Sphingobium yanoikuyae: one gene and its partner. The protein of the gene in region 1 interacts with the protein of each later gene in a pairwise test. Links are inferred from orthologs where the notes say so. Each region holds a gene or a part of one and is shown on either strand. Other genes may lie near its edges.

Evidence for each region. Proteins that work in one complex are often made in the same cells at the same time.
Region 2: the proteins of U0025_RS12405 (region 1) and dnaE interact in binary tests that used the Escherichia coli proteins (3 or more experiments, as listed by UniProt). The link is inferred for Sphingobium yanoikuyae from one-to-one orthologs.

What each region holds. Positions count from the first base shown.
Region 1 is NZ_CP139979.1:2,697,979-2,701,562, forward strand. The notes cover bases 1-2,876. They hold U0025_RS12405 (DNA polymerase III subunit gamma/tau), read right to left. Parts: upstream 2,314-2,876; coding sequence 688-2,313; downstream 1-687. Other genes in these bases: lon (endopeptidase La), read right to left, coding at 1-212; U0025_RS12400 (YbaB/EbfC family nucleoid-associated protein), read right to left, coding at 368-691; U0025_RS12415 (class I SAM-dependent methyltransferase), read left to right, coding at 2,810-2,876. In the rest of the region: more of U0025_RS12415, read left to right, coding at 2,877-3,584. UniProt on the Escherichia coli protein: Part of the beta sliding clamp loading complex, which hydrolyzes ATP to load the beta clamp onto primed DNA to form the DNA replication pre-initiation complex.
Region 2 is NZ_CP139979.1:1,302,373-1,307,640, reverse strand. The notes cover bases 334-4,450. They hold dnaE (DNA polymerase III subunit alpha), read right to left. Parts: upstream 4,077-4,450; coding sequence 534-4,076; downstream 334-533. Other genes in these bases: U0025_RS06015 (Yip1 family protein), read left to right, coding at 4,236-4,450; U0025_RS06025 (ketosteroid isomerase-related protein), read right to left, coding at 334-500. Outside these bases: U0025_RS06030 (carbon-nitrogen hydrolase family protein), read right to left, coding at 1-48; more of U0025_RS06025, read right to left, coding at 90-333; more of U0025_RS06015, read left to right, coding at 4,451-5,268. UniProt on the Escherichia coli protein: DNA polymerase III is a complex, multichain enzyme responsible for most of the replicative synthesis in bacteria. This DNA polymerase also exhibits 3' to 5' exonuclease activity. The alpha chain is the DNA polymerase catalytic subunit.

The DNA.
Region 1 (3,584 bases):
ACCACCGACACCACGCCGGTGTCATACAGCGCGTCCTTGCCCGGATCATCCTCGGCCGGGTCCAGCTGGGACACCAGGAAGATTTCCTTATTGCCCTCCATCGCCGCTTCCAGCGCGGCGACGCTCTTGTCGCGACCGACGAAAAGCGGGACGATCATCTGCGGGAAGACGACGATGTCGCGCAGCGGCAGAAGGGGATATTGCGTAGTCATTCACTCTCCAGGGCCGGACTTGCGGCCCGTCATGCGGTTCATCGCCTTTATGGGGATGCCCGTCGCGTCAATCAATCAGCGATCACCATATTGCTGCAACGATGAACAAGGGCTTATCCGCCAGCGGCAGCCCCGGAACGGCAATGCGCGCCGGCTCAGAAGGGCAGCTTGAAGCCCGGCGGCAGCGGCAGGCCGGCCGTCATCTTGCCCATTTCGGTGTTGCTGACCTCGTCCGCCTTCTTGCGCGCATCGTTGAACGCGGCAGTGATAAGGTCTTCCAGCATCTGCTTTTCCGACGGTGCCAGCAGGCTGTCGTCGATCGACACGCCCAGGATGCGGCCCTTGGCCGACGCCTTCACCTTGACCAGGCCGCCACCGGCCGCGCCCTCGACTTCCAGCTTGTCCAGATTGTCCTGCGCGCGCTGCAGCTCTTCCTGCACGCGGCTGGCCATCCCCAATATTTCGTTCAGATCCTTCATGCTTCGGCACTCCATTGTTCCGGCTCGTCCGAATGGACCAGCTCGGCATCGGGGAAGGCGTCCATTGCCGCCTTGACCACCGGGGTTTCCAAAATTGCGGCGCGGCTGTCGGCCAGCTGGCGCTGTTCATTGGCCAGCAGGGTCGGCTGCGCCTCTCCCTCGCCCTGCGTCACCGTCCAGGCGACACCGGTCACTTCACGCAGCGCCGGAATGATCCGGGTGGCGAAGTCGGGCGACAGGCTGGCCGTGCCGCGATATTCCAGCATTGGCGGATCATAGCGGATGATCCCCACGCAATCATGCATTTCCTGCGCCAGATGGCCCTTGCTCTTCTGCCAGAAGGCTTCGATCAGATCCTCGAAGCTGGCGGGCAGGCTGGACGCAGGTTCCGGCGCGGGCGCGGCGGCGGCGGGCGCCTGGCCCGGCAGCGCCGGCGCGGCCGCCGGCACCCCGCCCTGCAGCATCCGGGCAAGGTCGCTGGGATCGGGCATGGTCGCGGCATGCATCACGCGCAGCAGCGCCATCTCGCACGCCTCGATCGGCAGGGCGGCGGTCGCCACCTCGTCATGGCCCTTGAGCATCAACTGCCACAATCGATGCAGCGGGCCGAAGCCGATCTGCGACGCCCAGTCGGCCAGCGCGCCGCGCTCCTCGTCGGACTGGCCCGGCGTTGCAATGTCGCGCCCGGCCTTCACCAGCGTGACGGCATGCACCAGTTCCAGCAGGCCGCGCATCAGCGACAGCGGCTCGACCCCCAGCGCATATTGATCGCGCACCCCGCCCAGCAGCGCGGCGGTATCGCCCTCCAGCAGCAGGCCGAGCAGCCGGCGCGTCGAGCCACGATCCGACAGGCCCAGCATCTCGCGCACCTGCGCCGCCGTGACCATCGGCTCGCCCTCGCCCATTTCGGCGTGGGCGATCGCCTGGTCCAGGATCGACAGGCCGTCACGCGCGGAGCCTTCGGCCGCCTGCGCGATCAGCGACAGCGCATCGGGTTCGGCCGCAACCTGTTCGGCTTCCACCACATGGGCGAAATGGCCGGCCAGCATCTCTGCCGGGATGCGGCGCAGGTCGAACCGCTGGCAGCGCGACAGCACCGTCACCGGCACCTTGTTCACCTCGGTCGTGGCGAACAGGAATTTCACATGAGCCGGCGGCTCCTCCAAGGTCTTCAGAAGCGCGTTGAACGCGTTCTTCGAAAGCATATGGACTTCGTCGATAATGTAGATCTTGTAGCGCGCCGACACGGCGGCATAGCGCACCGCCTCGATGATCTCGCGCACGTCGTCGACGCCGGTATGGCTGGCGGCGTCCATCTCGACCACGTCGATATGCCGGCCCTCGGCAATCGCCATGCACGGTTCGCACACGCCGCACGGGTCGATCGTCGGCCCGCCCTGCCCATCGGGGCCGATGCAGTTCAGCGCCTTGGCGATCAGCCGCGCGGTCGACGTCTTGCCGACCCCGCGCACGCCGGTCATCAGGAAAGCATGGGCCAGGCGCCCGCGCCGGATCGCATTGCCCAGCGTCTGGACCATGGCGTCCTGCCCGATCAGCTCGCGAAAGTTGCGCGGACGATATTTGCGCGCAAGCACGCGATAGGGCTGAGGGGAATCGGACATGCCTGTTTCCTAACCGTTCAGATGCGGCTTGTCGAAGCCCGTTCGGACCTTGCGAAGAGATGATGCTGTGCGGAAAGGTGGGAGCCGGAACGACCCGCAGAAAAATCGTTGTGGCTGCTTCCGTCAGGACCTGACCAGGTTGGCGACGACTACGTCCGCCCGACTCCCGGCCGGGCATATGGCGAACTCATGACAGGAAGGCAAGGGGCATCACCGCACCGACCCGCGCACGCCGGCGCGCCACGGCACGGATCGTCATTGTCGGATGCCGCCAGCCGTCCCAGCCAGTCAGGGTCGTGCCCCAACATAGACAGCAATGACCATCCCAAAAAAATGGGACAACTGAAAAAACAAGCCTTGTTACAAGGGATAAACCGAAAATAAGACCAACATATCGCAAATATATTTGACAAAATATCTATCTTTGAAGAGCTTTTCCAGCACCACGCGAGGATGAAGGTTTTACTTGATATAGCGACTGATGGGAGGTGCATATATGTCTGTTTCCGACGAAACTGTCTTGCATTGCTATCGTTTCCTACTCGGACGTGAACCGGAAGATCCCGCGGACATCGCGCTCCACGCCAAGGCGGCGAACTGGCAGGATCTTCGCCACGCCTTCATCAACAGCGCAGAATTTCATCAGGGCGTCGGCAAGGAACTGACGGCCAACATCGCCGCCATCGGGCAACTCATGGGCGAAAAGGACAATAATGTCGAAGTCCGCTGCACGCCCGAGCAGTTGCAGGCCATGTTCAACGGCATCGCGGCGAACTGGACCAAGTTCGGTGAAACCGAACCCCATTGGTCGGTGCTCACCAACCCCGTGTTTTTCCAGGACACGCTGCAGGAACATCTCGACTCCTTCTTCGCCTATGGAAAGGTCGATATCGAGATCGCGCTGAACTATCTCAGCCGCGCCGGCCTGCCTGCAACGGGCTTCGACAGCGTGATGGATTTCGGTTGCGGCGTCGGACGCCTCACCGCCGCGCTCGCGCCGCACACGCGCGAAATCCTCGGCGTCGACATCTCACCCAGCCATTTGCGCGAAGCGGCGAAGAGCATGGAACTGCTCTCCGTCACGAACGCCAAATTTGCCCAGATCAAGACTGTCGACGACATCCTGGGACTGGGCACCTTCGATCTGGTCTACAGCCGCCTGGTGCTTCAGCATAATCCGCCGCCGATCATCGCGGCGGTCTATGAACGACTTCTGGGCACGCTGCGTCCGGGTGGCGTGGCCATCGTGCAGATCCCCACCTATCTCAAGG
Region 2 (5,268 bases), 1.4 Mb from region 1 along the record:
CACCTGCTCGATCGGATATTGGGCGGCGGCAACGCGGATGTGGGTCAAGGATACCTCGGGATGGAACGGCGACGGGGCAGGCGGCGGCTTTAGCGCCCTTCGACCTGCGCGATCCAGTCCGCCAGATTATAATGGTTGGAAATGCGCGTGATCTGCCCCTCGACGATGTCGAAGAAGGCGCCGACGCGCAGATGATAGGTCTGGCCGGCGGCAGGCGGCAGCCCTTCGTCGGTCACCAGATAGCGGCCGTCCAGCATGAACTCGGCCGCCGCCCGCGTCCCCTCCGCATTGGCCAGCACGATCGGATCGATCACCGTCTCGGCATAGCAAAGGTTCATATGAGACAGGAAATCGGCGAACGCCGCCTTGCCGATGCGGGCCGCGCCCTGGCTCGGCTCGTGCCGCACATCGTCGGCCAGCAGCGCCAGCATCCCCTCGGCATCCTGCCGGTTGAAGGCATCATAATAGGCATGGACCAGGGCCAGGGTCGCTTCGGACACAGATTTCTCCTCGGACTGGGAAAATGGGCGCGGTCAGCCGACCAGCCGCATGGCCGATCGGCGATGGCGGGTGCGATAGCCGTCCGACTTCGCCTCCATCCGCGCCAGATTGTGGACGGTTAGCCCGGCGATGCCACTGATCGCGTCGACCTGATCAGCGCCCAGCGTGAAGTCGTCGCCCAGGAAGACACGGGCCGCCTTGCCATCGCCGATCGGCGCCCGCACGAACACCTCACACCGCCCGCCCCGGCTGCCGGACAGGATCGCCGCCAGCTTGGCGACGGCCTCGACCATCTCGATGTCCAGCACCAGTTCCATCCGCGACACGTTGGCGATCTCGCGGAACGGCTCCATCCGGCGCACGGTGACGCGCGGCGTTTCCTCGCCCGGCAGGCGATCCAGCTCGACATGCAGCAGCGCGCAATCGCCCTCGCGCGCCAGTTCCTCGATCTGCTTGCAGGCATCCTCGTCGAAACAGCTGGCCTGGAACTGGCCGCTCTGGTCGGAGAAGGTGGCGTTGGCATAGCGCGCGCCGCGCCGCGTCTCGCGCCAGCGCACATCTTCGACCATCGCCGCCATGATGCCCATCACCCGCCCTTCGGCATTGGGCATGCCCATCGGCTGCGAACAGATTTCGCCATAGCTTTTCGCGCCGCGCGCATCGGCCAGATGACGGAAACGGTCGACCGGATGGGCCGAGAAATAGAAGCCGAACGCCTCTTTTTCCTGCGCCATCCGGTCCGACACGGTCCAGGCCTGATGCGGCGGGATGCGAACGTCGGCATGGGCGGTCTCGACATCGCCGAACAGGCCGCCCTGCCCGCTTTCGCGCGCCTGCGCCGCGCTTGCCGCGACGCTCAGCAGGGTTTCCGCCGCCGCATGCACCCCGGCCCGGTCGGCATGGATGGTGTCGAACGCACCGGCCGCGGCCAGGCTTTCGAGCTGCCGCCGGTTGAGCAGGCGCGGCTCGATCCGGTCTGCCAGATCGTCCAGATGCTTGAACGGACCATTGGCTTCGCGCTCGGCGACCAGCTGCTCCATCGCCTTCTCGCCCACGCCCTTGAGGCCGCCCAGCGCATAGCGCACGGCAAAGCCCAGACGCGGATCATCGCCCTCGAACGGCACCGCCTCGACGGTGAAGTCGGCCTCGCTCTGGTTGAGGTCGGGCGGCAGGCAGGTCATGCCCATGCGCCGCATATCGTCAACGAAGACGGTGAGCTTTTCGGTCAGATGGATATCGAAGGCCATCGACCCGGCATAGAATTCCGCCGGATAATGGGCCTTGAGCCAGGCGGTCTGATAGGCGAGCAGCGCGTAAGCGGCGGCGTGCGACTTGTTGAAGCCATAGCCGGCGAACTTGTCGATCAAGTCGAACAGCTCGTTCGCCTTGGCCGGCTTGATGTCGCTCTTGGCGCAACCCTCTACGAAGCGCAGGCGCTGGGCGTCCATTTCCGCCTTGATCTTCTTGCCCATGGCGCGGCGCAGAAGGTCGGCGTCGCCAAGCGAGTAGCCGGCCAGGATCTGCGCGGCCTGCATCACCTGTTCCTGATAGACGAAGATGCCATAGGTTTCTTCGAGGATCGGCTTCAGCAGGATGTGCGGATATTCAATCTCTTCCTGGCCGTTCTTGCGGCGCCCGAACATCGGGATATTGTCCATCGGGCCGGGACGATAGAGCGACACCAGTGCGATGATGTCGCCGAAATTGGTCGGACGCACCGCGGCCAGCGTCTTGCGCATGCCTTCGGATTCCAGCTGGAACACGCCGACCGTATCGCCGCGCTGGAGCAGTTCATAGACTTTGGCATCGTCCCAGGCGAGCGTGTCGAGATCGACCGTGACCCCGCGCCCCTTGAGCAGTTGCACCGCCTTTTGCAGCACCGACAGCGTCTTGAGGCCGAGAAAGTCGAACTTCACCAGCCCCGCACCCTCGACGAACTTCATGTCGAACTGGGTCACCGGCATGTCGGATCGCGGATCGCGATAGAGCGGCACCAGCTGGCTCAGCGGCCGGTCGCCGATCACCACGCCGGCCGCGTGGGTGGAGCTGTGGCGCGGGAAGCCCTCCAGCTTCATCGCATAGTCGATCAGGCGTTTGACCTGATTGTCATTGTCATATTCCGCCTTGAACTCGGCGACGCCGTTCAGCGATCGCTCCAGCGTCCAGGGATCGGTCGGATGGTTGGGCACCAGCTTGGCCAGGCGATCGACCTGGCCATAGCTCATCTGCATGACGCGGCCGGTATCCTTCAGCACGGCGCGCGCCTTCAATTTACCGAAGGTGATGATCTGGGCGACATGGTCGCTGCCATATTTCTGCTGCACATAGCGGATCACCTCGCCGCGCCGCGTTTCGCAGAAGTCGATATCGAAGTCGGGCATGGAGACGCGTTCCGGGTTCAGGAAGCGCTCGAACAGCAGGCCCAGTTGCAGCGGATCTAGGTCGGTGATGGTCAGCGCCCAGGCGACCAGCGATCCGGCACCCGAACCACGGCCCGGCCCCACCGGAATATCATGATCCTTGGCCCATTTGATGAAGTCGGCCACGATCAGGAAGTAGCCGGGGAACCCCATCTGGATGATGATGTCCATTTCGAACTTCAGCCGTTCGAAATAGGGCTGACGCGCCTCGTCCGCGATGATCCCCGCCTTCTCCAGCCGGGCCTCCAGCCCCGCGATCGACTGATCGCGCAGCATGATGCCCTCACCCTCGATATCGCCGGCAAGGCTTGGCAGGATCGGCTTGCGCTTGGGCGCCATCACCGCGCAGCGCTGGGCAACGACCAGCGTGTTGGCCAGCGCCTCGGGCAGGTCCTCGAACAGCCGCTTCATCTCCGCCGCCGGCTTCATCCAGGCGTCGGGCGAGCTGGTGCGGCGGTCGGGCGTCTCGACATAGGCGCCATCGGCAATGCACAGCATCACGTCATGCGCCGCGTGAAATTCCGGCTCGGCAAAGCAGGTCGGGTTGGTCGCGACCAGCGGCAGATTGCGGTCATAGGCCAGGTCGAGCAGTTGCGGCTCCGCCTTGCCCTCGACCGGGTCCAGCCGGCGGCAAATCTCGACATAGAGCCGATCGGGGAACAGCGCCTGCAACCGGTCGGCATAGGCCAGCGCAGCGTCGGGCTGATCCTCGGCGAACAGGCGGGCGATCGCCCCCTCCCCGCCGGCGGTCAGCGCGATCACGCCATCGGTCCGCCCCTCCAGCATGTCGAGCGTGACATGCGGCACTTCTTCCAGCGGCCGGTCGAGATGCGCCATCGACACCAGCGCGCAGATATTGTCATAGCCGCCCGCATCCTGCGCATAGAGGGCGATCCAGTCATGCACCGCCGGCGCGTTGGATGGCCGGCCCGGTCGCACGACGCCCAGCATGGCGCCGACGATCGGCTGCACGCCCTCGCCCTTGCAGCCATCGGAAAAGGCCATCGACCCATAAAGGCCGTTGCGGTCGGTGATCGCCGCCGCCGGAAAACCCAGGGCCTTGGCCTGCTTGGCGATCTTCTTGGGGTCGATCGCCCCTTCGAGCATGGTGAAGGACGAAAAGATGCGCAGCGGTACGAAGGCGGAATGAGACATCGCGGCAATCTAACGACGGCAGCGCCCGCGCGCCAGTCCCGCCCGGCGAAAAGCTGTGGACAAAAGCACCACTTGTCGCTTGCCAAGGACCGCGCTTGCTGATCCTATCGCGCCCAAAGAACGGGCCAGAGGATAGGCCAGAGAACAGGGAGCACGGTCATGTCGGACAGCAACCCGGTTTCCACCCCACCCGGCATCGTCGACCGGGCCAAGGCGATCATCCTGCGGCCCAGGGACGAATGGCCGCTGATCGAGGCCGAACCGGCCAGCATCGGCAGCATCTATACCGGCTATGCCATGATCCTGGCGGCGATCCCGCCGCTCGCGACCCTGATCGGCGGACAGCTCTTTGGCCATGGCCTGTTCGGCATCAGCTGGCGCCCGCCGCTGATCGGCGCGGTCGGCATGGCGATCGCCCATTATGTCCTGTCGCTGATCGGCCTGGCCGTGCTGGCGATCATCATCAACTTCCTCGCTCCCAGCTTCGGCGGCCAGCGCGACAAGCTCAAGGCCTTCAAGATTTCCGCCTATTCGGCGACCGCCGGCTGGCTGGCCGGCATCTTCTCGCTGATACCCGGCCTCACCATGCTCGGCCTGCTCGGACTTTACAGCCTCTACCTCCTCTATCTCGGCCTGCCGCGCCTGATGAAGGTGCCAGAGCAGAAGGCGTTGCCCTACACCATCGTCACCATGGTCGCGGGCGCGCTGCTCTTCATCCTCGCCAGCCTGCTCGCCATGCCGTTCAGCGGCCTGTTCGGCGGCCATGCCGGGCCGGACGATATCAGCGCCGACATCATGGTGCCGGGCATCGGCAAGATCGACGTCGACAAGATGGACGCCGCCACTAGGCAGATGGAACAGGCCGCCAAGCGGATGGAGGAAGCAACCAGGAATGGCCGCTCCGCCGCGATCGCGCCCGATGTGCTGCAGGCGCTGCTGCCCGAGAAGATCGGCCGCTTCACCCGCACCGAGATGGAAAGCAGCGGCATGTCCGCCGGCGCCCATGCCTCCGCCCGCTACCGCGCCGGCGACGACGAGATCGAGCTGGAGGTGAACGACATCGCGGTGGCCGGCGCCTTTGCCGGGATCGGCGCGGCGCTCAACGTCCAGTCGAACCGCCAGACCGCCAGCGGCTATGAGCGCACCCAGACGATCGACGGCCGCATCGTCACCGAGGAATGGGACAAGGACA